Regions from separate parts of the Herbidospora sp. RD11066 genome, predicted to be linked through region 3. Evidence: riboswitches for the same ligand, from Rfam matches in the RefSeq annotation. Region 3 holds a riboswitch; each other region holds the start of a gene.
The links. A riboswitch is a leader RNA that binds a small molecule or an ion and turns the genes downstream of it on or off. The one in region 3 is predicted to bind thiamine pyrophosphate.
Positions count from the first base shown of each region.

Region 1: it holds a riboswitch for thiamine pyrophosphate, as region 3 does, so the genes downstream of both, thiO (glycine oxidase ThiO) here and tenA (thiaminase II) in region 3, are expected to answer to the same signal.
Region 2: it holds a riboswitch for thiamine pyrophosphate, as region 3 does, so the genes downstream of both, ACYQ78_RS14015 (purine-cytosine permease family protein) here and tenA (thiaminase II) in region 3, are expected to answer to the same signal.

Region 1 is NZ_BAAGDO010000001.1:557,763-567,820, reverse strand. Features, by position in the region: gene ACYQ78_RS02595 (YbaK/EbsC family protein) at 1-419, shown strand, start outside; gene ACYQ78_RS02590 (GNAT family N-acetyltransferase) at 438-986, shown strand; gene metF (methylenetetrahydrofolate reductase [NAD(P)H]) at 1,675-2,595, opposite strand; gene ACYQ78_RS02580 (polyprenyl synthetase family protein) at 2,724-3,791, shown strand; gene thiE (thiamine phosphate synthase) at 4,114-4,776, opposite strand; gene ACYQ78_RS02570 (Rv2175c family DNA-binding protein) at 4,801-5,175, opposite strand; gene ACYQ78_RS02565 (NAD(P)/FAD-dependent oxidoreductase) at 5,219-6,388, opposite strand; TPP riboswitch at 6,514-6,628, shown strand; gene thiO (glycine oxidase ThiO) at 6,617-7,660, shown strand; gene thiS (sulfur carrier protein ThiS) at 7,661-7,861, shown strand; gene ACYQ78_RS02550 (thiazole synthase) at 7,869-8,639, shown strand; gene pknB (Stk1 family PASTA domain-containing Ser/Thr kinase) at 8,712-10,058, shown strand, end outside.
Region 2 is NZ_BAAGDO010000003.1:540,666-550,723, reverse strand. Features, by position in the region: gene ACYQ78_RS14035 (hypothetical protein) at 1-391, shown strand, start outside; gene ACYQ78_RS14030 (ThuA domain-containing protein) at 650-2,977, shown strand; gene ACYQ78_RS14025 (hypothetical protein) at 3,051-3,506, shown strand; gene ACYQ78_RS14020 (hypothetical protein) at 3,626-4,255, shown strand; TPP riboswitch at 4,333-4,444, shown strand; gene ACYQ78_RS14015 (purine-cytosine permease family protein) at 4,438-5,772, shown strand; gene ACYQ78_RS14010 (hypothetical protein) at 5,765-6,442, opposite strand; gene ACYQ78_RS14005 (bestrophin-like domain) at 6,442-7,209, opposite strand; gene ACYQ78_RS14000 (methylated-DNA--[protein]-cysteine S-methyltransferase) at 7,305-7,874, opposite strand; gene ACYQ78_RS13995 (PAS domain S-box protein) at 7,963-9,855, shown strand; gene ACYQ78_RS13990 (ATP-binding protein) at 10,014-10,058, shown strand, end outside.
Region 3 is NZ_BAAGDO010000002.1:1,172,129-1,182,186, reverse strand. Features, by position in the region: gene ACYQ78_RS11010 (sensor histidine kinase) at 1-1,137, shown strand, start outside; gene ACYQ78_RS11005 (response regulator) at 1,529-2,206, shown strand; gene ACYQ78_RS11000 (LysR family transcriptional regulator) at 2,201-3,055, opposite strand; gene ACYQ78_RS10995 (SDR family NAD(P)-dependent oxidoreductase) at 3,138-3,860, shown strand; gene ACYQ78_RS10990 (class I SAM-dependent methyltransferase) at 3,847-5,127, opposite strand; gene ACYQ78_RS10985 (MarR family winged helix-turn-helix transcriptional regulator) at 5,138-5,611, opposite strand; gene ACYQ78_RS10980 (amidohydrolase family protein) at 5,687-6,871, shown strand; gene ACYQ78_RS10975 (AI-2E family transporter) at 6,875-8,002, opposite strand; TPP riboswitch at 8,088-8,198, shown strand; gene tenA (thiaminase II) at 8,193-8,849, shown strand; partial or broken gene ACYQ78_RS10965 (DUF6010 family protein) at 8,902-9,147, opposite strand; gene ACYQ78_RS10960 (GlxA family transcriptional regulator) at 9,286-10,058, shown strand, end outside.

The DNA.
Region 1 (10,058 bases), on a different contig from region 3:
GGGCGACCGGTGAGATCGTCCTGTTCGAGGAGGCGACGCCGACCGCCGCGACGGCCGCCGCCCAGCTCGGGTGCGAGGTCGGCGCGATCGCCAACAGCCTCGTCTTCGACGCCGACGGCGCCCCTCTGCTGGTGCTCACCAGCGGCGCCCACCGGGTCGACACCACGCTGGTCGCCTCGCTGGTCGGGGCTTCGAAGGTGCGGCGAGCGACGCCCGAATTCGTCCGTGAGCACACCGGGCACCCCATCGGCGGCGTGGCCCCGATCGGGCATCCGGCGCCGGTGCGCACCCTCGTCGACACGTGGCTCGGCAAGCATCCGGTCGTCTGGGCGGCGGCCGGTCATCCCCACACGGTCTTCCCGACGACGTTCGACGAGCTCGTCGCGCTGACCGGGGGTACACCCGCCGACGTGGCCTGATCGGCTAGGGTGCGGAGGATGATCGAGATGCGCCGGGTGGGGCCTGAGAGCTTCGCCTCGGAACTGCGCACGGTCCTGGGCATCTACACGGCCGCCATGCGCCCGCCGCCCGACCAGCTGTCGGGTCGGCTGGCCATAATGCGCAACCACACGACATATCCGGCGTTCACCGGCGTGCTGGCCACCACCGAGACCGGCGAGATCGGCGGCTTCGCCTACGGCTTCCACGGCGCCCACGGCCAGTGGTGGCACGACGTCGTCAAGCGCTCCCTGTTCGAGCGCGCCGGCCCGCTGGTCGCCGACGACTGGTTCGGCGACGCCCTGGAGCTGGCCGAGATCCACGTCCACCCCGACCACCAGAGCAAGGGCGTCGGCCGCCGCATGATCCACGCGATGTGCGAAGACCGCCCCGAACGCACCGCCGTCCTGTCCACCCACGACGCGCCCACCGCGGCCCGCCACCTCTACGCGAGCCTCGGCTTCTACGACCTCATGACCGCCTTCGCCTTCCCGGGCGGCTCTGAGCTCTACGCGATCGCGGGCGCCCGCCTCCCGCTCATCCGCTAAAAGCTCATTTTTCCGTTACGGCTCACGCCTGGCCGGCCCCGCCCACCGCCCCCGCTCCACACCGTTTCCGGCGCCAACCACCCGCTCCCGGCCCGCCCCGCAACGACGCCGGTCCGGCCGAAAACAGGCCCAGGGCAACCCCCCGACACCCGATGAAGGCGACCCTGCACCCCGGGCATCAACAGTCGCCGGAGCCCCGGGATTCAGTCGCCCGAGACCCGGCGGATTCGCAGTTCCACCAGCACCGAGCGGCCGCCATTCGGTCGCCCGAGACCCGGCGGGTTCGCCGCACCAGCACCGAGCCTTCGCCTTTCAGCCGCCCGAGACCCGGCGGATTCGCCGTTCCACCAGCACCGAGCCTTCGCCATTCAGCCGCCCGAGGCGCCCGGTTGGTTCGTCATTCCACCAGCACCGAGTGGTCGCCAGCATCAGCCCTTCGCCGACACCCCAGGTTCCAGCAGTCGCCGGAGCCCGGGATTCAGCAATGGCCGACATCGTAGGGATCAGTCGTCGCTGACGTCGCGACCATTAGCAGTCGCCGGAAATACAGGCATCAGTCGTCGGTGACATCGCGGGCATCAGCGGTCGGCGGCGCCTCAGGCTTCAGCGTTCATGGAGGGCAAGATCACCCTGACCGGCCGAATCAGCGCCTGGCAGGTGTGGCCAGGCGCCGATCAACGGGCTTCTCTCAGGCCAGCGGGACCGCCGGCATCAAGGCCTGGTAGACCTCGCGGGTCGCGTTCGAGCGGTTGAAGGTGATGAAGTGGATGCCCGGTGCGCCCTCGTCGAGGAGCTTGCGGCACAGTTCGATGCCGTGTTCGATGCCGATGCGGTAGACCGCGTCGGGGTCGTCTTTGAACTTCTCGAAGCGCGCCGCGACCTTCGGCGGGAACGGCGCCCCGGACAGCTGCTCGGAGCGGGCGATCGTGCCGAACTTGGTGACCGGCATGATGCCGGGGATGATCGGGGTGCCGCAGCCCGCCGCCGCGACCCGGTCGCGCAGGCGCAGGTAGTCGTCGGCCTCGAAGAACATCTGGGTGATCGCGTAGTCGGCGCCCGAGCGGCACTTGCGTACGAAGAACTCGACGTCGGACTCGATCGAGGGCGACCGCGGGTGCTTGTAGGGGAAGGCCGCCACCCCGACGCAGAACTCGCCCGACTGGCGGATCAGCCGGACCAGGTCTTCGGCGTAGTGCACGCCCTCGGGGTGGGCGATCCACTCGCCCATCGGGTCGCCGGGCGGGTCGCCCCGGACGGCCAGGATGTTGCGCACACCCGCGTCGGCGAAGCGGCCGATGAGGTGGCGCAGTTCGCGGATCGAGTGGTTGACGGCGGTGAAGTGGGCGACCGGCGTCAGCGTGGTGCTGTGGGCGATGCGCTCGACGATCTCGACGGTGCGGTCGCGGGTGGACCCTCCGGCGCCGTAGGTGACCGAGACGAACGTCGGCTTCAGCGACTCCAGTTCCCGGATCACCCGCCAGAGCTGAACCTCCGCCTCAGGAGTGCGCGGCGGGCCGAACTCGAACGAGAACGACCGTTCGCCTGCCGCGAGCAACTCCTTCACGGTGGCGACGCGGTCGGGAAAGCGTGAGGGGAGACCCAGAGCCATGCGGCCAAGGCTACTAGTCCCGCGGGAAAGAGGCGGGAACGCCTTCGCATGAAGATCGAATTCAACCTCACCTATAACAACCACCCCGGCAGATGAACGAATCGATCACCTCCAGATACCCTCATTACATGACAAATGCCACCGCGCCTTTGGACTTCATCCGCCCCGAGGTGGATCGGGCCCTCAAGCGCTTCATCGACCGCCACCGGATGGCGTTCGACGACCCCGATCTGGCCGTTGTGCTGGGCGCGGTGCAGGACTTCCTCACGGGTGGCAAACGCCTGCGCCCGGCCTTCTGCTACTGGGGCTGGCGCGCCGCCGGGGGCGCCGACGACCCGGGGGTGATCTCGGCCGCGGCGGCCCTGGAGCTGCTCCAGGCGAGCGCGCTCGTCCACGACGACGTCATGGACTCCAGCGACCTGCGGCGCGGCATGCCCTCGGCGCACCGGCGCTTCGAGAAGCTGCACGTCGACTCCGGGTGGCACGGGTCGGCGGTCCAGTTCGGCGAGGGCGCGGCGATCCTGGTCGGCAACCTGCTCCTCATCTGGGCGGGCGAGCTGTGGCGGACCTCCGGCGTGCCCGCCGAGGGCGTCGAGGCCGCGCAGCCGGTCTTCGACCACATGCTGACCGAGCTGATGAACGGCCAGTACCTCGACCTGCTCGCCCAGGCCCACGGCGAGAACTCCTTCGAGAGCGCCCGGCGGGTGGCCCTGTTCAAGAGCGGCAAGTACTCCGTCGAACATCCGCTGCGCCTCGGCATGACCCTGGCGGCCCGGTCACGTGAAGACTGGATCGACCAGGTCTGCGCGGGCTACGGCCAGAACGTCGGCATCGCCTTCCAGCTGCGCGACGACGTCCTCGGCGTCTTCGGCGACCCCGCCGAGACCGGCAAGCCCGCCGGAGACGACCTGCGCGAGGGCAAGCGCACGATGCTCATCGCCCGCACCCTGGAGCTCGCGTCCGCCTCCCAGGCCCAGACCGTGCGCACCCTCGTCGGCGACCCGAAACTCGACTCCGAGGGCGTGGAAACGCTGCGAGGCGTCATCGTCGACACGGGCGCCCTCGCCTCGGCCGAGGACCTCATCACCACGTACGTAAAGGAGGCCCTGTCGGTCCTCGACGCGGCCCCCATCACGGCCGACGCCCGAGAAGCCCTCAAAGCCCTCGCCATCGCGGCGACGACCCGGCGCAACTAGACGAGTCCGGAAATATCCGGCCCATCGGGCCGGATACAGCGGCGACCGCGCACCCCTCGATACCGCGATACATCCGGCGCAACAGGCCGGGTCACCTCCGACCGCGGACGGCTCAATCTCGCGACATATCCCGCCCAGCAGGCCGGATCCCAGACGACGACGCCAACATGAAAGAACGCGCTGCCGCGCACACCTCGATACCGCGACACATCCCGCCCAGCGGGCCGGATCCCAGACGACGACGCCAGCGTGAAAGAAGGCGTTGCCGCGCACAACGCGATACCGCGTCCCGCAACGGCCGTCGCGGTCGCGGGAAGCCGGTTCAGGCCGTCTTGAGGCGGTTGCTCAGCTCTTGGGCCGCCGCCTTCGGGTCTTCGGCCTCGGTGATGGCGCGTACGACGACCACGCGGGTCGCGCCCTGGGCGAGGACCTCGTCGAGGTTGCCCAGGTCGATGCCGCCGATGGCGAACCAGGGCCGCGCGGCACCCAGGCCCGAGGCGTGGGCCAGCAGTGGGAGGCCCGGTGCGGGCCGGCCTGGCTTCGTGGGTGTCGGCCAGGTCGGGCCGCAGCAGTAATAGTCCACGCCCGGTTCCGACGCTGCCACGGTGGCCTCGTCGAAGGCGTGGGTCGAACGGCCGATCACGATCTCCTCGCCCAGGAGGGCGCGGGCGATCGGTACGGGTAGGTCGTCTTGACCCAGGTGAAGCACGTCGGGACCGAACCCGGCGGCCGTGGCCGCGTAGGCGATGTCCGCCCGGTCGTTGACCGACAGAAGGGCTCCGTGCCGGTCGCAGGCCGCGCGGAAGACCTCGAGGAGGGCGAGTTCCTCCCGCGCCTCCAGGCCCTTCTCACGGAGCTGGACGATGTCCACCCCGCCGGAGAGCGCGGCGTCGAGGAATTCGACCAGGTCGCCACGCTCTCGGCGGCCATCGGTGCACAGGTACAGGCGGGAGTTGGCGAGTCTGCGCCGGGAGGGATCGGTCACCCGCCCCACGATGCCATGGGGCCGTTAGAACCCGAGTGCCTGGGCCCGCCGCTTCACCTCGGTGTGGCGCCCGGCCTTGATGGCGTCGATCGGGGCGCCGGGCAGCGACTCGTCGGGAGTGAAAAGCCATCTGATGGACTCGAGTTCGCTGAAGCCCGCGTCGGCGAGCACGGTCAGCGTTCCCGGGAGACCCTTGATGACGTCGCCTCCGGCGATGAACACCGCCGGGATCTGCGGCTCCCCGCCGCCCCTGCGGGCGCCGACGAGCTTCTTGTCTTTGATGAGCTGCTTCGCCCTGCCGATGCTGAGCTGGAGCTTCTTCGCTACGTCCGAGAGAGGGAGCCACTCCCCCACGAGCTGGTCGGTGTCTCGGTCGATCTGCGCAACTGTAAGCGTCACGAATCCACCATTACCACACGGCCGCCTCCACGAAACACCCAGTTTACGCCACGGTGCAGTCTCGAAGGGTAACGCTTGGGTCGGCGAGGCGGGTGGCGTCGAGCCTTTGCCGTCCTTCGACGAGACGTCTGCCTTGCACCAGATCGCGTGGTCTGTCGACCGTGAGGATGGCGACCAGGCGGTGGTCGGCGGTCAGCCAGCAGGCCGCCCACTTGGCGTCGGTCTCGGGGTCGCCGCGCAGGACCAGGTTGGCGCCGTGGTGGTGACCGGCGTACTGGACCATGCGGCCGAACTGCTCGGACCAGAAATAGGGCACCGGGTCGTAGATCGCGTTCTCGCCCATCAAGGTCGCCGCGGCGGTGTCGGGCGCGCCTAGGGCGGTGTCCCAGTGTTCGACGCGCATGCGGCGGCCGAAGCGGCGGCTGTACCAGTTGGCGCAGTCGCCCACGGCGACCACGTTGGGCGAGAAGCTGCGCAGGTGCTCATCGACCAGCACGCCGTTGTCGAGTTCGACGTCGGAGCCGTCGAGCCAGGCGACGTTGGGGCGTACCCCGACCCCGGTGACGACCACGTCGGCCGGGATCCTGTCGCCGTTCATCAGGGTGAGGCCGTCGGGGTCGACGGTGCCCACGGTGGCGTCGAGCAGCAGGTCGATGCCCGCCTCGGCGTACCAGGGGATCATGTACCTGCCGATGGGCAGGGCGGTGGAGACGGGGGCGTCGCCCGCCTCGACGACGGTCACGCGGCAGCCCGCCCGCGCGGCGGCGGTGGCGACCTCGGCGCCGATCCAGCCCGCGCCGATGACGGCGACGCGGGCGCCCTCGACCAGGCTGGCCCGCAGCGCGAGGGCGTCGTCAATGGTGCGCAGGACATGCTGGTGGCCCTCTCCGCGCAGGCGGATCGGGGTGGCGCCGGTGGCGACGACCAGGCCGTCGAAGGAGAGCTCGCCGTCGGTCGTGGACAGGACGCCGTCGCGCAGGCCCTTGGCCGCGGTGCCGAGCATGAGGCGGACGTTCAGCGCCTCGAGATCGGAGTCGACGACCGTGGAGTCGGCGTCGCCGAGGAGGACCGCCTTCGACAGGGGCGGGCGGTCATAGGGACGATGAGGCTCCTCGCCGACCAAAGTGATGCGCCCTGGGTATCCGTGGGCCCTTAACGCCTCGACACTCCGGACGCCGGCCAGGCCGGCCCCCACCACCACGACGTGATCCACGAGTAGACCCTAGATTGCCGACGGGCCCACCCGCCAATGGAGATTCGGTAACGAATTGAGTAAGTAGCTCGCACATCAGAGCGATTCCGTGTTGTGCGCATCAGATCAATTCGCATTACTCTGGGACAAAGACGCGCGGGAGTCCGGCTGACCGGGCTGAGAGGGGAACTCCACAGGTTCCCGACCGCTATCGAACCTGATCCGGATCATGCCGGCGAAGGGAGCGCGATGAACGCTTCAGATGTATTCGTGATCGGCGGCGGTATCGCCGGTCTGTCGATCGCGTGGCGGGCCGCCTCGCGGGGCCTGACCGTCACGCTGGCCGACCCCGACCCGGGTTCGCGGGCGACGCGCGCCTCGGCGGGCATGCTGGCGCCGGTCAGCGAGGTCACCTACACCGAGGAACCATTGCTGCGCCTCGGCCTCGCCTCGCTGGAGCGGTGGCCCGAGTTCGCGGGCGAGCTCGAACAGGCCAGCGGGGTCCCGGTCGATCTCCGTTCCGACGGCACGGTCGAGGTCGCCTACGACGCCGACGACCTGGCCCAGCTCGACGAACTGGCCGCCTTCGAGGAGAAGCTCGGGCTGCGGGTGGAGCGGCTGACCGGGCGCCAGTGCCGCCAGGCCGAGCCGATGCTCTCGCCCAACGTCCGGGGCGGGCTGCTGGCCCGCGACGACCTGTGGGTCAACCCCCGCAGGGTCACCCAGGCCCTCCAGAAGGCCTTCCAGAACGCGGGCGGGAAGATCGTCAAAGAGCACGTCACCTCTCTCGACGGGATACCGGGCCAGATCGTGGTCGCCGCCGGTGCCTGGACGCCGAGCCTGCTCCCCGGGCTGCCGGTCCGGCCGGTGAAGGGGCAGATCCTGCGGCTGCGCGGCCCGCGCGGCCTCCTCCAGAAGTGTGTACGCGGCAAGGTGCGCGGCTCCGACGTCTACCTGGTCCCCCGCGACGACGGCGAGATCGTGGTCGGCGCGACGATGGAGGAGCTCGGGTTCGACACCCGGGTGACCGCGGGCGGCGTCTACGAACTGCTGCGCGACGCGCGCGAACTCGTCCCGGGGATCACCGAGCTCGACCTGGCCGAGACCTTCGCGGGGCTGCGGCCCGGCACCCCCGACAACCTCCCCTACGTCGGCAGGCACGGCGGCGTGTGGGTGGCGGCCGGTCACCACCGCGCGGGCGTGCTGCTCGCGCCGCTGACGGCCGACGCCGTCGTCGCCGGTCTCCACGGCGACCCCAACCCGATGCCCGAGTGCGACCCGGCGAGGATCTGAATGCGCATCACGATCAACGGCGACCCCTGCGACCTCGACGACGGGGCGACGGTGACGAAGGCCGTGCACACACTGACCTCGCAGGCCGCGGGGATCGCGGTGGCGGTCAACGACGAGGTGGTCAGCCGGGGCGCGTGGGACGCGACCCCGCTGGCCGAGGGCGACCGGGTCGAGGTTCTGACCGCGGTCCAGGGAGGCTGAGGCACCGATGGACGATCCCCTGCTGATCGGCGGCGAGGAGTTCGGCTCGCGGCTCATCATGGGCACCGGCGGCGCTCCGTCGCTGGAAGTGCTCGACCGGGCGCTGGCGGCCTCGGGCACCGAACTGACCACGGTCGCGATGCGCCGGCTCGACCCGGCGAGCCGCGGTTCGGTGCTGGACGTGCTGCGCGAACGCGCCATCAAAGTGCTGCCGAACACCGCCGGCTGTTTCACCGCGGGTGAGGCGGTGCTGACCGCGCGACTCGCCCGGGAGGCGCTCAATACCGATTGGGTCAAGCTCGAAGTCATCGCCGACGAGAGAACCCTGCTGCCCGATCCGATCGAGACGTTCGACGCGGCCGAACGCCTGGTCGCCGACGGTTTCGTCGTGCTTCCGTACATCGGGGACGACCCGATCCTGGCCCGGCGGCTGGAACAGGTGGGATGCGCGGCGGTCATGCCCCTGGGCTCCCCGATCGGATCCGGACTGGGCATCCGAAACCCCCACAACATCGAGCTCATCGTGGAATCCGCTCAGGTGCCGGTGATCCTGGACGCCGGGATCGGCACCGCGAGCGACGCCGCGCTGGCCATGGAACTGGGCTGCTCGGCGGTGCTGCTGGCCACCGCGGTGACCAGGGCGCGGAAGCCCGATCTGATGGCGGCGGCGATGCGCGGCGCGGTCGAGGCGGGGCGCCGGGCGTTTCTGGCGGGCCGAATTCCCCGGCGGCGATATGCTGAGGCGTCCTCGCCGGGGCGACCGTTCCAAGACGGGTAAACCTTCCTGTTTCGGTCTCGGTTTGGGATTCCTGCACTCAGCACGTGGCAAATCACCCGTAAACTCGAGGCCGTGGACACGACGCTTTCCGATCCGCTCGTCGGGCATGTGCTCGACGGTCGCTACCGCGTCGAGTCCCGGATCGCCCGGGGCGGCATGGCGTCCGTCTATTTGGCTCTGGACGTCCGGCTCGACCGCATGGTCGCGATCAAGGTGATGCACCGGTCGCTGGCAGAGGACCCCGAGTTCGTGCGGCGGTTCATCGGCGAGGCCAAGTCCGTCGCCTCGCTCTCCCACCCCAACATCGTGCACGTCTTCGACCAGGGCACCGACGGCGACCACGTCTACCTCTCGATGGAGTACTTCCCCGGCAAGACGCTGCGGGCCGTGCTCGACGAGCGGGGGCCGCTGGCGCCACGTGAGGCCCTGGAGATCATGATCCCGGTGCTGGCGGCGCTCGGGAGCGCCCACCAGGCCGGGCTGATCCACCGCGACGTGAAGCCAGAGAACGTGCTGATGACCGAAGACGGCCGGGTCAAGGTCGTCGACTTCGGGCTCGTGCGCGCCATCGAGGGCGGCAACCAGACCCGCAGCGGCGTGATGATCGGCACGGTCGGCTACATGGCGCCCGAGCAGGTCACCTCCGGCCAGGCCGACGTCCGCAGCGACGTCTACGCCGCCGGGATCATGCTGTTCGAGCTGCTCACCGGGCGTCAGCCGTTCGGCGGCGAGAGCCCGGTGTCGGTGGCCTACCGGCACGTGCACGAATCGGTGCCCGCGCCTTCTTCGTTCTCCTACGACATCCCGCCGTCGCTCGACGGGCTCGTCGCCAGGGCCACGGCCAAAGAACCGGTCGACCGGCACCACGACGCCAACGCGATGCTGGTGGCGGCCGTCGAGGTGCACCGCACCCTCCCCGCCGCCACGACCGGGCGCCACTCGGTGCCCGCCCGGCAGCAGTCGGCCGAGCAGGCGTTCTTCTCCGGCTCCCACACGATGATCCAGCCGGCCATCGAGGTCCCGGCGACCCGGCCGCCGAGGTCCCCGGCCCGGCGCGGGTTCCGCATGAACTGGTTCATCGTCGGGCTGGTCGTGGTGATGGTGGGCGGCATCGCGTTCAGCGGGTGGTATTTCACGCTCGACCGCACCGCGATCGTGCCCGACCTGGTCAAGCGCAACATCGAGGCGGCCCGCCAACTCGCCGAGAGCAACGGCTTCACCATCAAGATGGGCGAGGGCCGCTTCGACCCCAAGGTGCCCAAGGACATGGTGCTGGAGACCAGCCCGGTCAAGGGCGTCGAGGCCGAACGCGGCACGGTCATCACGATCATCGCCTCGCGCGGCCCCGAGATGGTCGGCGTGCCGAAGACCGAGGGCATGACCGAGGCCGACGCCCGGGTGGCGATGTCCGAGGCGGGG
Region 2 (10,058 bases), on a different contig from region 3:
CGTGGACAAGGGCGACGACTTCATGACCCCGGAGACGACCGGAGTGCTCAACCTGGAAGCGGGCGAGTGCTTCACCGACCCGGAGTACTCCCCGGCGGCGGGCGAGGAGGTCGTCCTCTACACGACCTGCGACCAGCACGCCGACAACCAGTCCTACGGCTTCGTCCACGCCGACGACGGGCCCTACGATCGCGCGGCGCTCGCCGAGTTCGGCTGGAGCAGCTGCCAGCGGGGGTTCGCGCACTACTGGCCGGGGGCGGCGGGCGCCGACCTGGACTACTACCCGATCCTGCCGACCGCCGAGACCTGGGCGGACGGCGACCGCGACGTCATGTGCGTGGTGTACGACCCCCGTGGCGCACTGACCGGCTCGCTGCTGCCCCGCGCCTGAATTTTCGCGGTGGCCGGGAGTAACTTTCGCGAGTGTCGGGAGAAACTTTTAGTCGAAAACTTTTGCCGACGAAAATCGAAAGTTCGTAAGATCGTTGACAAATGTATGAGGCGAAGCTCACACTTCCGACATTCAGCGCGTTAGGGAGTGGTGGCGCTCGGACGCGGTGGAGTTCCTGTAAGACCTCAAAAGAGGAGCGACATGCCGTCCTCTCGCACACGTCCCACCAAGCGATCGTTAGCGACTGCCCTGCTGGCAGTGCCCGCTTTGCTGATCGGCACGCCCGGAGTGGCGTTCGCCGCCGAGACCGGAGCCGCGCCCGTCCTCGACGTGGCCACGCTCTCCCCGGTCGACCCCGTCCCGAACTACAACGGGGTGGCGAACAACACCTCGTACGTGACCTCCACCTCCACGGGCGCCGGCGGCTGGTTCACCGGCAACGACGTCACGCTGAACCTGTCGGCGACCGACGACGACGTCGTCAACCTGTTCCGGGTGACCATCGCGGGGGTCGCGGTCGACGTACCCGCCGTGCGGAACGGAAACCGCGGCACCGCCGCACATGTGATCAGCGGCGACCGCAACAGCACGGTGAGCTACGTCGCGGTCGACGCGGCCGGAAACGCCTCGGCGGCCCGGACGATCACCGTGCGCATCGACACCAAGCCGCCGGTTGCGGCCTGGCCGGCGATCGCCACCGGCAAGGTCGCGCACAGCGCCACCGCCGCCTCGATCAACCCGACCCGCACCGACGCCACCCCCGGCTCGGGCGGCGCGGCGGTCCGCGACATGTGGATCGACGGCGTCTGGACCTACCCGATGCCGCTGGACCTGGCCACCCTCTCGGTCGGCAAGCACACCTGGGCGGTCAATGTCGGCGACTCCGCCGGCAACGGCGCCAAGTACACGCTGACCTTCGAGATCACCACCTCGATCGCCGACCTGCGCGCCCTCGTGCAGCGTTACGTGACCGCCGGGAAGATCTCCACGCCCAACGGCGCCCGCCTGCTGGCCCTGCTCACCGAGGCCGAGGGCGGCACCGCCGAGGCGTCCCTGACCAAGTTCGGCGCGCTGGCCGCCAAGGTCGCCCCCGCGGGCCACATGCGTGACTCCCTGGTCAAGGACGCCGCCTACCTGGTGGAAGTGCTCCAGGGCGTCGACCACCCCGCCATCGCCACCGGTGTCGCGGTGAGCGCGGGCAAGGGCATGGACCGCTACCCGTTCCGGGCTCCGGGCGAGGCCGTGCGGAACAAGCGGCCCAAGTTCAAGATCCTGCTGTTCGGCAACCGCCCTGGAGCGTTCCGCCACGAGCACATCCCGCTGACGATGGCGACGATCCAGGACCTCGGCCGGGCCAACTCCTTCGACGTCGACGTCTACGACTACCTCAGCCCCGAGGTGTCGGTGCAGGGCAACCCGTTCGAGAGCGCCGAGCGTCTGTCGCAGTACGACGCCCTGGTCGGCGTCTCCAGCGTCGGCAACGACGTGTTCGTCACCAACCGGCCCTCGACGACCACCCCCGGTGCCACCGTCGACGAGCAGGCCGCGCTCCAGACCTACATCCGCAACGGCGGCGGCTTCGTGGCCATCCACGGCGCCACCGACTCGATGCACAACTGGGACTGGTACAAGAACCTGACCGGCGGTGAGTTCGACAACCACGGCTCCAACGCCGGCGGCATCCAGAACACCTGTGGCGGCTGCCTCGTCGCCGAACTGGTCACCGAGGACGGCACCCACCCGGCCACGCGTCACTTCGAGAAGAAGACGACGATCTCGGACGAGCTCTACAACTGGCGGGGTTTCCTTCCCCGCGAGAAGGTGCACGTCCTGCAGACGCTGACCGAGTCGACCTACGTGAACGGCATCGGCAACAGCGCGGGCCGGATCGAGGGCGCCGACCACCCGATCTCGTGGTGCGCCAACTTCGACGGCGGGCGTTCCTTCACCCAGGCGCTGCTGCACAACTGGCAGCTCACCGCCAACCCGCTCTTCCAGCAGAACATCCTGGAAGGCATCAAGTGGGCCGCCGGCGCGACCTCCGGCAACTGCTCCACCCACACCGAGATGCGCGGCCTGGTCGCCGCCGGCGTGGCCGACGGTTCCGTCAGTGCCGACCTCGCCGCCACGCTGAACGGCGCGATCGACGCCTCGTACAACGCCTACCTGGTCAAGGACTACATCAAGGCGATGGACGAGGCCAAGGTCGTCCGCCGCGAGGTCAAGGCCAACCTGCCCGGTCCCGACAACACCCCCATCCGCGAGCGCGCCAAGGAACTGGCCGAGTGGATGAAGGTGCTCGCCGACGACGCGATCATCCTGCGCTTCCAGTCGGAGCCGGTGGGAGCCACCCACCAGCCCGGTGACGACGCGGTCTTCGCGGCCCCCGCCGACGGCCAGAACGTCACCTACCAGTGGCAGGTCAAGGCTCCGGGTTCGGCCGACTGGGCGGACGTCCCCGGCCAGACCTCGTTCGCGATCGACGTGGTCGCCGCGCCCGAGCTGAACGGCTCCGAATACCGGGTCCGCGCCACCGACCCGACCGGCGTGATCGTCTCGCGCTCGGCCGTTCTCCAGGTCGGCTGACCCACCCGTTCCACAGCCGGTGGCCCGAGATCCTTCGGGCCACCGGCCTCGCGATTCGATCAGGAGTGAACCGATGCGCCGCTTTCTCCTCCCGGCCGCGGCGGCGCTCGCCCTGTGCACCGCATGCGCCGGCACCCCGGCCGCGTCCGAGCCGGGGGCGGTCACCTGCGAATCAGGCCCGCGTACGCCCCTCGCGGCCCCCGGCGACACCGAGTGGCACCACCCCGACCGGGCCTTCTACGCCCCGGGCGACCAGAACATGCCCACCGGCGGCAGCCTGGAGCACCTGCTCGCCGGGGACAACGCCCTGATCGTCCAGTACTCACCTGAGCTGCCGCAGCCCTCGATCGACGAGCTCCGCGACTGGGCCGCGATGCAGACCGCCACGGTGGCCCTGCCGGGACCCGCGGAACCCGTCATCCGCGCCGAGATCGCCTCGAACGAGCTCACCTGCGACGGACTGGACCTGGCCCGGCTCACGGAACTGGCCGGCTCCCGCACCCCCGGACAGGTGACCGAACACTCGTAGATCCCCCGATCTGGTGCAGAATGCACCCCGTGATGCGGCGAACGATGGTTGTCGTCCTTGTGGCCGCCGGACTTGGCGTACCGAGTCCTGCGGTGGGGGCTGCGGATCCCTTGACGGCGGTGAAGGCGCAGTACGTGCCGGGCCACGGCGTCATGATCCGAGAGTGGGGGCATTCGTTCGCCAGCGCCCCGGCGAAGCTGGTCTTCTGGCAGGAGGGGTGGCTGGAGTTCGGCCGCAAACAGGTGGTGGCCTACGAGACGCGGGTGAAGCGCGCTCCCGTCAAGGACCGGATCAGGTCGCTCGGCGGCGGGAAGTACACCTACCGCACCAGCCCGGCGATCGTGCGTTCCCTGCCCAAGGGGAAGGTCTGGCGGGCCGGTCCCAGGGAGTACAACCCCTTCTGGAACCCCGTCTTCATCGTCGAACCGACGACGCTCAAGGCGCTGCTCAAGGCCGGGAAGCGCCGCAACGCGACCATGTACGAGGGCGTCATCGCCTACGGCGACCTCTACGCGGCCTCGCCGTCACTGCGGGCGGACACCCCGAAGCCTGACGAAGCCCAGGCGGCGGTGGACGTCAAGTGGCACATGTACACCAGTGCGAAAGGCCTGCCGAACCGGTTCTGCGCGAAAGTGGACGACGGCCAGGACGCCCCCGGCCGCGACACCTGCGTCAATTTCGACTGGTGGGGCGCGAAGAAACATCTGCCCGCCCCGTCCGTCGGCCGGGTCGTCTTCCCGGGCTCCTGACCTGTCGGGGGTGGTCGAACGGGTGCACATGATGCATCATGTGGGGACGAACCGGGCTGATCCCGGTTCGTTCACAACCTAAGAACCGCGGGAGCTCGGGCGTAACCGGGCTGAGAGGGCGACCAGCGTCGCCGACCGCATGAACCTGTCCGGGTAATGCCGGCGTAGGGAGCGTGTGTGTGATGACCGCTGTCATCGATTCCGAGGCACCCCTCACCCTCGACGAGGCTCCGCCGAAAACGCTCGGCCTGCTCGACCAGGGTGCACTGTGGGCCAACCTCGGGGTGTCACTGCTCGGGTTCTCAGGAGCGATCGCGCTGGTCAACCCCCTCGGGGACCGTCCGCTGAGTTTCGTCGCAGCGCTGACGGCCGCCGTGGTGGGCAGTCTCATCGGTACGGCCATGGTCGGCCTGGCCGCCATTCCGGGCACCCAGACGGGCGCCCCGGCGATGATGCTGCTCAGAGGGCTTTTCGGGGCGAAACTCTCCTATCTCCCGAGCGTGCTGAACATCATCCAGATGCTGGGCTGGGGGGCGTTCGAACTCTGGGTCATCGCCCAGGGCGCGCAGGCCATCGCGGGGCAGTTCGGGGTGACGGTGCCCTACGCGGTCTGGGTCGTCATCGCCGGGGTGATCACCACGGCGCTCACGATCAAGCCGCTCGGCGCCGTGCGCATCCTGCGCCGCTACGTCACCGTCGGCGTCGTGCTGGCGATGATCTATTTCGCGTACGAGCTGATCTCGCGCGGACCCTCGCTGGGAGCGGGGTCGTGGGAGGCGTTCACGCCGGCCGTCGACTACGTCATCGCGCTGAGCGTGTCGTGGGTGCCGCTTGCGGCCGACTTCTCGCGGTTCTCGAAGAGTTCGAGGGCGGCGTTCGGCGGGGTGGTCGGCGGCTACACGATCGCCCAGGTCTCCTGCCTGGCGCTGGGGATCGCGGCGCTGGCGCTCGTCGGCAACGACGTCAACCAGGTCTGGGATCCGTTCGTCACCGCGTCGCTCGGGGCGGTCTTCTTCGGGATCCTCGTGCTGCGGGAGACCGACCAGTCGTTCGTGAACGTCTACTCGGTGACGATGTCGCTGCAGAACCTGATGCCGAAGGTCGACCGGCGGATTCTCTCGGTCGTCATCGGGGTGCTGGTCACGCTGCTGGCGATCTTCGTGAGCGCGGACACCTACTCGGCGTTCCTGGGGATCATCGGGGCGGTGTTCGTGCCGATGTTCGCGGTGCTCACCGTCGACTACTTCCTGCTCGGCGGGCGCCGCAGGTGGGACACCTCGGAGCACGCGCCGTCGCGGTGGATCATGATCGTGCCGTGGGTGCTCGGGTTCGCCGCCTGGTGGATGGTCGCGGCGCCGACCAAGATCGAATGGTGGGATGCGATCTGGGATTCGGCGCGGGAGGCGCTCGGTTTCGTGCCCCAGATGAGCGCCGCACTCGGGGCGTTCCTGGTCGCCGCGCTGGTCACGCTGGCGATCGGGGGCCTGAGGCGGCGCTCGGTCAAGGCGACTATCTGATCCGGGTGAAGGCCACCGCCGCGGCCGAGGCGATCACGGTCGACAGGACGACCATGAAGAGCACCGACTTCAGCGGGTTCTCACGTTTCTTCGGGTTGGCCACGGCCGCGACCCTCGGTTCACGCCGCTCCGGTGTCGCCGACGGCGTCGGTTTGGGACGCGGTGACGGCTTCTTCACGGTCGGGACCGGCTTCGGAAGGCGTACCGGAACGACCCTGGCCGGTTGCTCCACCCTCGGCTTCGGCTCTCTCACCGGAGGAGGCGGCGGCGGGGGTGGCGGCGGCGGTGGCGGCGGAGGTGGAGGAGGCGGCGGCGGTTCCTCCACCTGAGGCGGCGGAGGTGGCGGTGGCGGCTCCACCTGCGGTTCCTCCGGCAGAGGCGGCGGACACGGCGTCTCCGACGGGGTCGGCGCCGGTGGCTCCTCGGCGGGCGGCGGTGGTGGCGGAGGCGGCGGTGGAGGCGGTGGCGGGTTGCACGGCGGCTGCTGGAGGACACCGACCCCCAACTCCACGTCGAGGATGACCCCGACCTGGACGCACACCCCCACGCCCGGCCCGACGCCGACACCGACGTCGAGGATGCCGTCGGCCGTCGCGGCCGGGGCCGAGGCCACCGAGAGCGTGGCCAGCATCAGGAAGCCGAGTGTCGCGGCGGTTATTCGGCTTGTCATCAGCTCAATCCTGAGATTCGGCCGAATTCGGCCAGTGCGCTGGTGAACGCGTCGGGCTTCACTGCCAGCCCGCCGTCGAACACATGGATGATGTCGAAGGCCATGAAGATGCCGACCCCCAGCAGTGCCGCCATGGCCAGCATCGGCAGCAGCGCCATGCCCTTCGGGCGGGCCCCGGCCAGGAACGGGAAGACCAGCACGATCAGGCCGGTCACCACGGTCAGCACCAGCAGGATGGTCGGCGGGGTGGCCCCCGCGTCGGCGGCGCGCTGGACCCGCGACGAGCTCAGCTGGGAGATCTGGTCGACCACGGCCGCCTTGGCGTCTTCCTGGTCGTCACCCTGGACGACCAGCCCGGAGACCTGGGTGCGCAGCGTGTTGAGGCGGGTGGTGCCCTCGGTGCTGAGCTGGCCTTCGGCCATCAGCGGCCACTCCTGGTCGACCACGAAGCCGATGTAGTCGCGCAGCCCGGCCTGCACCTGCGCCGCGGCGGCCGGAGGCAGCTCGTTGGCGGCCCAGTAGGCCTCCACGGCCGACTGGCTCTCCGTGTACGTGTTCTGCCTGGCCGCGTCGGCGGTCGTCCACGGAACGACGATCGCGATGGCGAAGACCAGCAGGAACAGCGCCGACAGCATCGACCCGGCGTGGCCGACCGTCGGGCCGCCGGGGTCGGAGTCCTCGCTCCCGGTGCCGAACCTTCTGAAGATGAACGCCGAAAGTGCCACCACGGCGACCGCCGACCCGACGGCGACGATGAACCCCAGCATGACCACTCCCCACTAGTGACCTGGTGATTGCTCGGCGTGAGATTACTATCACATTGAGTGATCACAGGTTTACCGTGTGGGGACAGACACGTTGGCTAAGCGGATTCCAGGTTCAGCAGCATCTCTTTGGCGGCTTTTCCACCGGCGTAGGCCCCCGGCAGCCCCGGCCCCTCGACCACCCGGTGACACGGAACCAGCAGGCAGACGGGGTTCTCGGTGACCGCGTTGGCGACCGCGCGCAGCGCCTGGGGCCGGCCGATGCGGGCGGCGACCGCGGCGTAGGTGGTGGTCGTGCCGTAGGGCGTCGAGGTGATCATCTGCAGCACGCTCCGGGCGAACGCCGTCGCGAGGCGGAGGTCGAACGGGAGCGTGAACGTGCGCAGCCGCCCGTCGAAGTAGGCGTCGATCTCCCGCTTCAGCGGGTCGAGGCGGCTGGGGTCATGGCCGATGAACGACCCGACCTCCCGGTAGACCCGGGCGTACACCGCGTGTTCGTCGTCGAATGTGGTGGCAATCACACCCCGCGCGGTGACGGCGAGGACCATCCGTCCGGCCGTCGTGTCGTGGGTGCCGAAGGCGATCGTGGGGACGGATTCCCCGACGTACGTGGGTGAGGTGACCCGGAGCAGTGCCTCCAGGTCGCCCGATGCGGCCGACGCGTCCATGGCACTTCCCTTCCCCGGGTTCGAGGGCAGCGTAGCGGAGCATGGGAAAAGCCCATGATCACGAGCGGAAAAGCGGCACGATGGACCCGTGGAATGTGACCACTGGGATAAACGTGACGACGAGGACGAAGGGATCGCGCGGGCGGTAGTCGCCAGCGCGGCCGATGCCATCGTCGCACTCGATCGCGATCTGTCGGTGGTCACGTGGAATCCCGCCGCTGAACGGATGTTCGGCTGGTCCCCCGACGAGATCGTCGGACGCCGCCCGCCCTTCGTGCCCGAGGAGCTGATGGCCGAGCACAACGCGGTGCTCGAAAGGGTGCGCACAGGTGGTCCCGTACAGCTGCGAACCCGGAGATTCCGGCGCGACGGAACGCTCATCGAGGTGCAGGCCGACATCAGTGCGCTGCGCACACCCTCGGGCGCGTTGCTCGGGTACGTCGGCGTCTACCACCAGCGCGACGACAACGAGGCCGCGCGGGCCCGGTCGGTGCGGCGCGCCCAGCTCGTCAGAAGGCTCACCGACGTCGTCGGCGACATCAACGCCGAGCTCGACCAGAACGTGGTGCTCGACCGGATCGCCGGCTCGCTGACCGAGCTGACCGGGGCCGACGCGGGCGGGTTCGTGCTGATCGACGGCGAGAAGCTCCGGCTGGTCAGCACCCACCGGCTGCCCGAACCCATGAAGGGCGCCACCGCCGACCTGGGCAGCAGCCTGGTGGGCAAACTGCTGCGCACCGGCAAACCGGTCATCCTGGAGACCGGGCCAGAGGGGCTCCAAGATCTGATCTGGGCCCAGCTCGACGGCCTGCACACCATCGCGGTCGCCATCGCGGCCGTCGGCGGGCGGCCCTACGGCGCGCTCTACGCCCTGTTCGCCCGGCGCAAGCCCGGCCACCTGGAGCTCGAACTGCTCGAACTGCTCGCCGGGCACGCCGGGATCGCGGTCGGCAACGCGGTCGCCTACCAGGACGCCATCCGGCAGCGCGCCCACGAACGCGCGGTCTTCGACGCCAGCGCCGACGGCATCGCCGTGCTCAGCGAGAGCGGCACGGTCACGCGCTGGAACCCCAAGGCGGCCGAACTGACCGGCTACGCCTACGAGGACGTGATCGGCCGTCCACCCCCCTTCGACCTGCCAGAACCCGGCGAGAAGCTGACCTTCCAGCTCGAATCGGGGAGATGGCTGGACGTCCTCTGCGCGACCATCCCGGAGACCGGCGAGATCGTCGCCGACTTCCGCGACATCACCAGCGCCAAGGAGTTGGAGGAGGCCAAGGACCTGTTCCTGGCCACCACCAGCCACGAACTGCGCACCCCGATCACCGTCGTGACCGGCTTCGCCAGCACGCTGGCCGACCGGTGGGACAAGCTCTCCGACACCGACCGGCGGGCCCACGTCCACACCATCGCCGAGCGGGCCAAGTCGCTCGGGCGGCTGATCGACCACCTGCTGCTCGGCGCCCGCGCCGGGGCGGCCGAGCCGTCGGTCCGCGACGAGGCCTTCGACCTGGCCGAACGCGTGCGTGCCGCGACTTTGGGGCTGCCGGTCCTCTCGGACCGCCACCGCGTCGAGGTGCGGGTCCCCGACGACCTTCCTCTCGTACGAGGTGACGCGCTCGCCACCGCCATACTGCTCGACCAGCTGCTGGAGAACGCGTTCAAATATTCGCCCGACGGCGGTCTCATCCAGGTGTCGGCCTGGTCAGAGGAGTCCCAAGTCGTCCTGACGATCGACGACGAGGGCATCGGCATCGCCCCGTCCGATCGTGAGCGCGTTTTCGAACGGTTCGTCCAAGGCGAGAGCGGCGACCGCCGCAGATTCGGGGGTGTGGGGCTCGGTCTCTACATCGTCCGGAGCCTCGCGCGGGCCCAAGGTGGGGAGGTGGCCGCACTGCCCCGACCCGAGGGTGGTACACGTATGCAGTTCGTGCTCCGCAGAGAGGGGTTTGTCACCGCACCCGACACACCGGGGCGGTAAGGCCGGGGTAACACCGAAGCTGACCTATTGTCCAATGTGCACAAGCTGTAATCAGGTCTCGGTTTCCAGAGTCAGCTAACGGGGCATTTCGGTCGTACTGGGGTGACCATCTTCAGGGGGTTCGGGAGAACGGGGAGGTGAGTGCGTCGAGCGTCATCATGCTGCCGTACGCTCTGGCGAGCGTTGCTGTGGCGCGTCAGCGC
Region 3 (10,058 bases):
GCGGCCCAGCCCGAGGTGATCGAATATCTGCGGCTCCGGCAGGATGTCCCGCCCGTGCCGCCGGTTCCCGACATCATGCCCATCCCCGGCCTGGAGGTCGGTCCGGCCGTGCGTTCCGGTCAGCCGCCCGTGTTCCTGGTGGCGATGACGGCGCTGCCGCTGGCGGTGCGGCGCCGGTTTCCGCTCGCCGTGTTCTGGATCGTGCTGGCCGCGACCCTGGCCACCTCCGGTTCCGCGACCTGGATCACCGTGCTGGCCTGCGCGATCGCCGCATATGGCGCCGTCGTCCACGCCCGGAACCGGTTCCCGGCGATGGTCGCGCTCGTGCTCGCGGCGGGGCTCGCCGGAGGCGCCTTCAAGGATGTCGCGCCGGGGTTGCCGAGCTGGATGGGGCCCTTCGTCGTGCTGCTGAGCGTGGGGGTCGTCGGGAGCTTCGTCCGGTTCTGGCGGCATCGGTTCGCCGAGATGGCGCGGGATCAGGCGGAGGCGACGAGCCGGGCCGTCGCGGAGGAGCGGGCCCGGATCGCCGCCGAACTGCACGACGTGGTGACCCACAATGTCAGCGTGATGGTGATCCAGGCCGGGGCGGCGCGCAAGGTCATGGACGCCGAGCCCGAGCAGTCGAAACAGGCGCTGCTCGCGATCGAGTCGGGTGGCCGGGCCGCCATGGCCGAACTGCGCCACGTCATGGGCCTGCTCGCCGGTCCCGGCGGTGAGCGCCTCGACGGCCCGGCCGACGGGCTCGAACCCCAGCCGGGCCTCGACCGGCTCGACGACCTGATTGAACGGGTCCGCGCCGCCGGAGTCCCGGTGACCGCCAAGGTGTCGCCGCCGGGGCCGCTGCCTCCCGGGATCGACCTCGCCGCCTACCGCGTCGTCCAGGAGGCCCTGACCAACACGATCAAACACGCGCCCGGCGCCGCCGCGACGGTGACGATCGGCGGAGACGACGACCGGCTGGAGATCGAGGTGACCGACACCGGCGGAATCCGGAGCACAGGGCCACGCTCGGGCGACGGCCGGGGGCTGATCGGCCTGCGCGAGCGCCTCGCCGTCTACGGCGGCACACTGGAAGCCGGTCGGACAGCCGAGGGGGGATTCCGAGTCAAAGTGAGTGTCCCCTGGAGCACCCCGTGACCTGGTGCTCTTCCATCCATAACGGCACGTTGCAGACGGGGCACGGCATGATCGAGCGGATGGCCGTCTGCGGCGGCCCGCTGGGGGTCGCCTGGATGGCCGATGGAGGATTCTGGGTTCACGCCATGATCGAACGGTTTGTAGGCAGCCCGCTGGAGACAGGTTGGATGGGCGACGGGGGTTCCACGGATCTAGGGGATGACCGGGCCGCCCGCCGTTTGCGACAACCGGGAGACCAGCAGCAGGTTTCGAATCACGCTTCGACCGTGCGGCTCGCCGTTCATGGCGTCATCTTGAAGGCCGGTCGAACGGTTGATGAGGGTTCCGTCTACGAGTGCACGCAAAATACTGGTCCGTTCCAGGCCCAAGCGGGCGTCCCCGGGAGCGCGCCATGACCGATTCGCTGCGTGCCGTCATCGCCGACGACCAGGCCCTGGTCCGCACGGGGTTCCGTATGATCCTCGCCGCCGACGGCATCGAGGTGGCGGCGGAGGCGGCCGACGGGGAGGAGGCCGTCGCGGCGGTGCGGCGGACCCGGCCCGACGTCGTGCTCATGGACATCCGGATGCCGCGTATGGACGGCCTCGAAGCCACCCGCCGGATCCTCACGAGCGGGGCCGGCGCCGGGGACACCCGGGTGCTGATCCTCACCACCTACGACCTCGACCACTACGTCTACTCCGCGCTCGCGGCCGGAGCGAGCGGGTTCCTGCTCAAGGACGTCACCCCCGAGCACCTGGTCGCGGCGGTCCGCCTGGTGCGGTCGGGTGACGCGCTGCTCGCGCCGACCATCACCCGACGGCTGGTCGAGCGTTTCGCCCGCCGTGACAACGTCGCGCCCGCGTTGCATCGGGAGCTGTCGCGGCTGACGTCCAGGGAGGTGGACGTGCTGCGCCTGCTCGCCACCGGTCTGAGCAACGCCGAGCTCGCCGACCGGCTGAACCTCAGCGTGGCGACGGTGAAGACCCACGTCGCGCGCATCCTGTCGAAACTGGGGCTGCGGGATCGGGTGCAGGCGGTGGTGGTGGCGTACGAGACCGGGTTGGTCACCCCCGGCGGCGGGTCATAGCTCTACGGCGGTGCGCACCAGGTCGGCAAGGGGGAGGGAGCGGCTGTGAGCGGGCCAGGCGATGTGCGTGACGACGCGGGGCGCGTCGGTGAGCGGGACGGCGGCGTGGTCGGCCCACAGCCAGGGGCGGGCCGAGTCGGGCAGGATCGTGACGGTGCGTCCGAGGGCGATGAGCTGGGCGAGCTGGGTCTGGTCGCGGATCTCCGGGCCGGGGCCGGGCGGGTAGACGCCCCGGTTCGGCCAGCGGGCGAGCGGCAGGCCGGGGATGTCGCTCACCTCGGCCGTCGAGAGAGCCGGGCGGCTCGCGAGGGGGTGACCGGCGGGCAGGATGGCGATCTGGCCCTCGCTCATGAGTTCCTCGCTGTCGAATCCGGCGAGGGAGTTGAATGGGGTGTGCATGAGCGCCGCGTCGGCCCGGCCGTCGCGCAGCAGGCCCTCCTGGTCGCAGAAGCCGCACAGCAGCACCTCGATCTCGGCGGCGCCGGGCCGGGCGGCGTAGGCGTCGAGGAGTTTCTGGAGGAGTTCGTGCACGCCGGCGGCCTTGACCGCCAGGACCAATCGGTCGCGGGAGCTGTCGGCGCCACCGGCGCGGCGGGTGCGCCGGGCGGCCGCGGCCGTGGCGTCGAGGGCGGCGCGGCCTTCGTACAGGAGCACTTCTCCGGCGCCGGTGAGGGCGACGCCGCGGCGGTTGCGATCGAGGAGCGAGACGCCGAGGCGGCGTTCGAGCTGCTGGATCGCGCGGGACAGCGGCGGCTGGGCCATGCCGAGGCGTTCGGCGGCGCGGCCGAAGTGCAGTTCCTCGGCGACCGCGACGAAGTAGCGCAATTCCCGCGTTTCCAGGCTGTCCACGCCCACCACCATACCCGCCGGGTATCACAGGCGACCGGATCGGTGTTGGCCGGGCCGCCCGGCCGCGCGCGAGCATCGGGCCATGAGCGAAACGAAGGTCGCGCTGGTCACCGGCGCGAACAAGGGAATCGGATGTGAGATCGCGGCCGGGCTGGGCGCCCTCGGCTACCGGGTCGGCGTGGGGGCCCGCGACGCGGCGCGGCTGGAGAGCGCCGTCGAGAAGTTGCGCGCCGCCGGGGCCGATGCCTTCGGGGTGCTCCTGGACGTCACCGACGACCGCAGCGTCACCGAGGCCGCCGCCGGGCTCGATCGGCTCGACGTGCTGGTCAACAACGCCGGAATCTCCGGGCCGACCGGGCCGGGCTGGGAGCAGGATCCGACGACGCTCGACCTCGACGTGGTCAGGACGGTCGTGGAGACCAATGTCATCGGGGTGATCCGGGTGACCAACGCGATGCTGCCGCTGCTGCGGCGCTCGGCGTCACCGCGCATCGTGAACGTCTCCAGCAGCGTCGCCTCGGTGACCCGCCAGGCCGACCCCGACGTCGCGATCGGTCCGATCATGGCGGCTTACTCGCCGTCGAAGTCGTTCCTCAACGCGGTGACCGTGCACTACGCCCGGCAGTTCACCGGGACGGGCATCCTGATCAACGCCGTCTGCCCAGGGCTGGTCGCGACCGATTTCACCGGCTTCGTGGGCCGCACTCCGGAAGAGGGCGCGGCCGTCGCGATCAGGTACGCGACGCTGCCCGACGGCGGCCCGACCGGGACGTTCGCCGACGACGCGGGCGTCATCCCCTGGTGACCACGCGCAGTACCGCCGTCAGCATCGGGAGAGTGAACTCGCCGTCGGCGGTCTCCGGGCGGTCGGCCAGGTAGTCGCGGATCCGGGCGAGCGTGGCTCGACGCTCCGGCTCCGGCATGACCAGCAGCCCGGCGCGGGTTGCGAGCGTCGCGACGAGTGAATCGGCGGTGCGCCGCTGGCCGTGCGGGAACTCGGCCCGCTCCGCCGAGCCGAACACCGGCGGAATCCGCAGCCCGGCGGTCTCGTTACGCCAGCTCGCAGGGGTGTCACGGGGGCCGATGGCCGCGCCCCCGCTGACCTGGGCGAGCCCGGCCACCCACTCGGTTTCGTCGTCGAGGACGTTCCACAGCCCGGCCAGCACGCCGCCGGGTACCAGGACCCGGGCGATCTCGGGACCCGCGACGTCCATGTCGAACCAGTGCATCGCATTGCCCGCCACCACGACGTCGACCGACGCGTCGGGCAACGGGATCGCCTCGGCACTGCCCAAAAGCGCACGGACACCAGGCAACGAACGGCGCAACTCGGCCAGCATCGCCGGATCGGGCTCCACCGCGATCACATCGGCGCCGACCGTGACCAGCGCGGCGGTCAACTTGCCCGTTCCGGCGCCGAGGTCCAGGACGCGCGAGCCGGATGTGGGCTTAGTTGCGATTCGGCGGGCATCGACTGCGGCTGGCGTGCCGCTTTCGGTGACCCGGTTGGGCGCGCCCAGACCGGGTGCCGGCTCGGTAGTGATCGTGTCGGCATCGGCCGCGGCGAGTGTGTCGGTTCTGACGCCGGGGTCCAGTGCACGCAGACCGGGTGCGGGCTCGATCGCGTTGGCTCCGGCTCTGAGGTCCAGGATGCGCGGACCGGATGTGGGCTCAACCGCGATCATGTCGGCATCGACTGCGGCTAGCGTGCCGCTTTCGGTGTCTCGGTTGGGGACACCAAAACAGGGTGCGGGCTCGATCGCGTCGCTATCCGCTGCGGCCAGCATGTCGGTTTCGGTGCCCAGGTCCGGTATGCGCGGGCCGGGCATAGGCCCAACGACGATCATGCTGGTCCGCGACTCGGTGCCTGGGTCCAGGACGTGTGGATTGGGTGCGAGCTCGGCTGCGATCGCGTCGGCATCCGCCGCCGGCTGGCCGGGCAAAGGCTCAACAACGAGCATGTCAGAGCCCAGCGCAGGCTCCAGTGCCCAGCGGACGGCGGCGAGCGCATAATCCGGGCGGTGCTCCGCATAAGCGGGTGCCGCCGTGCCGAAGGACGAGCCGAGGTCCACGCGGGTTCTCCTAAGACGCGTCAGGGGCCGGGAGCCGGGCGGTGGCGTCGGCGTATTTCAGTAGAAGCCGGGCGAACTCCAGCCGTTCCGCCCGAGGCCAGTCGCGGGTGATGTGTTCGAAGGCCTGGCGCTGCTGGTGGCGGAACAGGGCCAGCAGCGCCACCCCCTCGCCCGTCAGCTGAAGGACGGTGCGACGCCCGTCGAGCTGGGACGCGGCCCGCACCAGGTAGCCGTTGCTGATGCAGTCGGTCGCCATGCGGCTGGCGACCGACGCGTCGACCATCAGGTGGTCGGCCAGGGCGCCGATCGTGATCTCGCGGCCCGCCTCGGCCGCTTCGTCGACGATGTTGAGGACCAGGTTGCGCGTCAGGTCCTTGCGGCCCACGGGGCCGTCGACGGGGGCCTGCATGGTGCGGCGGCGGAGCCGGGCGAAGGCCATGCCCACGGCGTCGAGGAGCGGCTCCTCCTGCGGTGTTGCGCTCACATCGCCTTTCTACCACAAGGTGCATATATGTGCTATTAAGCATGTAATTGCATCATGCATACTTGAGGAGGCACCATGACCACGGCCATCGTCAACGCCCGTGTGTTCGACGGCGAGCGCGTCCGTGAGGAGACGACCGTCCTGCTGGACGGCGCGCTGATCGCCGCCGTCGGCACCCCGCCGCCCGACGGGGCGGAGATCGTCGATGCCCAGGGCGGCACGCTGCTACCCGGGCTGATCGACGCCCACGTCCACACCTCCGAACCCGCGCTTGCGCTGGCGCTGCGGTTCGGGGTCACCACCGAGCTGGAGATGCAGGGGCTGCACACCAAGAAAGGCCGTGCGCACCTGCCCGACACGGTCGCCGACGTGCGCTCGTCGGGGTTCGGGATCACGCCGCCGGGTGGGCATCCGAGCGAGCTGTTCCCGCCCGGTTTCGAGCCCGCGGCCGGGCCCGACCTGCCGCTGATGCCGTTCGCCAGTACCCCGGAGGAGGCGGTCGCGTTCGTGCCGCGGCTGGTCGCGGACGGGTCCGACTACATCAAGTTCATGGTGGACGACGGCTCGGTCGAAGGCCATCCCGGTCTGCCCATGCTCGACCAGGCCACGCTCAACGCCGGGGTCGCCGAGGTCCACCGGCACGGGCTGCTCGCCATCGCGCACACCCTCACGGTCGAGGCGACGCGGATGGCCGCCGAGGCCGGTATCGACGGGTTCGCCCACCTGTTCATGGATCAGCCGCACACCGCCGAGATCATCGATGTCATCGCCGCCTCGGGGGCGTTCGTGGTGCCGTGTGTGGTGCTGAACGCGTCCATGATGGGGATCACCGGTGGTGATCTGGCCGACGATCCGCGCGTGGGATCGCGGCTCGACGCCGCCTGGACCGCCACCCTGCGCAGCAGCTACGACCGCTATCCGCAGGGCCGTCTCGACGACGTGCTCGCCTCGGTGAAGGCGCTGCGTGACGCGGGGGTCGACCTGCTCGCGGGCACCGACGCCGCGCCCGCGCCGCTGCCGTTCCTGGGCGGCGTCGTGCACGGTGCCAGCCTCCACCGTGAGCTGCGCTACCTGGTCGAGGCGGGGCTCACGCCGATCGAGGCGCTGCGCGCGGCGACCTCCGTCCCGGCACGGCGGTTCGGGCTCACCGACCGGGGGCGCATCGCCGCAGGTCTGCGGGCCGATCTCCTTCTGGTGGACGGAGACCCGACCGTCACCATCGGCGACACCCTCAACCTGCGGCGGGTCTGGCGCGCCTGAACCTCACGACGTGTCCAGGCGCGGGAAGGCGACCTCGCGCAGGATCAGCCGCAGCGCCGCCGCGATCGGGATGGCGAACAGCGCGCCGAGGATGCCCAGCAGGGCCGCGCCCAGTGTCACCGCGACGAGCGTGACCACGCCGGGCACCTCGACGGCCGCGCCCATGATGCGCGGGACCAGCACGTAGTCCTCGAAGAGCCGGTAGACCACGAAGAAGACGGCGGTGGCCAGCGCGACGGGGAAGGAGACCGAAAGCGCCACCAGGAAGACGACCAGTCCGCCGAGGGTCGACCCCACGACCGGGATCAGGTCCATGAACGCGACGAACAGCGACAGCAACAGCGCGTACGGGACATTGAAGATCACCAGCCAGATGAAGGTCAGCACCCCGGCGACCGTCGACGTCACGAGGTTGCCGAGCACGAACCTACCTACTTTGCTGAGGATGTCCTCGCCGATGAGGATCGCGCGCGGGCGCCGCGAGTTGGGTACGCACCGGTAGGCGGTGGCCTTGATCCGGGGCAGGTCGGCCAGGAAGTAGATCGTCAGCACCAGCACGATCACCGTCGAGAAGGCCGCGCCCGCCACCACCTCGCCCGCGCCCAGCAGCCCGCCGACCAGCGAGATCTCGCTCTTACCGGTACCGAGCTCCTGGATCACGCGGGCCAGGTCGAACCGGGTGTTGAGCCGCCCCACGAGCGTGTTCTGGTTCGTCGCCTGCTGGAGATACATGGGCACGTCGTGGACGAACTGGCTCACCTGCGCCACGACGACCGGGATGGCCAGTGCGAGGAAGCCCCCGACCAGCGCCAGCGTCGCCACCACGATGATCAGCACGCTGGCCCAGCGCGGCACCCCCCGCCGCACCAGCCAGTTCGTGGCCGGATCGAGCCCGATCGCCAGGAACAGCCCCAGCCCGATGAGGATCAGCACGTCCTTCGCCGCCCCCAGCAGCAGGATCACCCCGTAGGTGACCGCCACGCCCGCCGCGGCCATCATCCCCACGTGGAACGGCGACCGCCGGTTGAACGGCCGCCCCTGCTCGCCGAACGGCCGCCGTTCGGTCGCCGCCGCGTTCGCCTTCTCCGCCGCCCGCTCGACGGGCCCCTCGGGAGGGTCGTGAGATGTCATGCCGCATCGCCCCCACCTGCCCATTCCCGCTGGCCGGAGGCGGCACCGGGCTTTGCCGGAAAATGGCGGGGTGGTCTAGGCTCGATCACGACATCGCGGGAGCCCGCGCAACGGGCTGAGAGTGTGGCTGAGGCGGCCACAGACCGCTCGAACCTGACCGGGTCATGCCGGCGTAGGGAGAAGGTCCGTAGTGACGTACAGCCAAGATTTATGGGACACCCGCGTCTACCAGGCGATTCTCGACCACCCCTTCATCACCGGGCTCGTCGACGGAACGCTGCCCCGTGAGGCGTTCCGCCACTTCGTCGAGCAGGACTCCCACTACCTGCGCGACTACGCCCGCGCCCTGGCCGTGTGCGCGGCCAAGGCGCCCGACGACGAGACCACCAGCGCCTTCGCGGGCGATGCCGCCGGGGCCATCGCGGCCGAGCGCGAGATGCACGCCGCCTTCATGGCCGACCTCGGCGGCTCGGCCGAACAGGCGGCCGCCGCGCCGGTCGGGCCGACCACCCGGGCCTACACCAGCTATGTCCTGGCCACGGTCTACGGGGGTTCGTTCCTGGACGGACTGGCGGCGGTGCTGCCCTGCTACTGGATCTACGCCCGGGTGGGGGAGGACCTGCTGAAGCGGTCATCTCCTGATCCGCTCTACCGGCGGTGGATCGAGGCGTACGGGAACGAGGCATTTCAGGACACGGTCCGCAGAGTGGTGACCCTCACCGACCGGGTCGGCGAGGAGGCCACCAAGGCGCAGCGCGCGCGGGCCGCGGAACACTTCGCCACCACGGCCCGCTATGAGTGGATGTTCTGGGACGCGGCGTGGCGCCGCGAGTCCTGGCCGCTGTGACGAAGCACCACAGCGCGATGACCGGATCGCAGATGGCGCAGCCGAAGGACGAATGCTCGAAGAAGGGGAGGATCGGGCTCCCTTTCAGGTGGTGGACGACGTCCCAGGCGGTGTGGATCAGCCAGCCGACACCGATCCAGGTCCAGCTGTTGAGCCCTTTGTACGCGACGAAGGTCATCACCACGGGTAGCAAAAGTTCCCAGTAGCCGAGCCCGCCGCCGCTCAGATAGGCCGCGCCCGCGCCGCCGACCAGCACGGCGTTGACGTGACGGCGGCGCGGTTCGGGGAACAGTGACATGACCGCGACGAAGACCAGCCCGATGAGAATCGGCATGACGATGTCCATGCGCGGCAGGCTAGATCGGCCGCGCGTGGGCGCCCCACGGGGTGAATCGACAATCTCCGCCGGGTTCTCGCCACCTCTACGGTGGTCGGCATGCACACGGTGGCGGTCCTGGCTCAGGACCATGTGGTGGCGGCCGACCTCGCGACGCCGATCGAGGTGTTCGGGCGGGCGCGGCTGGGCGACGGGAGCAATCCGTACAAAGTGCTGGTCTGCGCCCCGGCACCGCAGGTGGCCGGGACCGCCTTCACCCTCATCGCGCCGCACGGCCTCGCGGCGCTGCGGGAGGCGGACACCATCGTGGTCCCGGGCTGTTCCGAGGAGGCCTCGCCGCCGGCCGAGGAGGTCCTCGACGCGCTGCGCGCGGCGGCCGCGAGCGGCACCCGGATCGCCTCCATCTGCGTCGGCGCCTTCACCCTCGCCGCCGCCGGGCTGCTCGACGGCCTCAGCGCCACCACCCACTGGGCCGCCGCCGACCGGCTCGCGCGGCGGTTTCCGCTCGTGGACGTCAAACCCGATGTCCTGTACGTCGACAACGGCGCCGTCCTGACCTCGGCCGGAGCGGCTGCCGGGCTGGACCTGTGCCTGCATCTGGTGCGGCGCGACTTCGGTTCGGAGGTCGCCGCCGACTCGGCCCGGGTGTCGGTGGTGCCGCTGGAACGCGAGGGCGGGCAGGCGCAGTTCGTCCCGCACACCCGGCCCGCCGTTCCGCGGGGATCGCTGCTCGACCCGGTGCTGTCGTGGATCGAGGACAACCTCGACCACGAGGTCACACTGGCCGACATGGCCCGGCGCGGCGGGATGAGCGGGCGCACCTTCAGCCGCCGCTTCCGCGAGCAGACCGGCACCACACCGGTGCAGTGGCT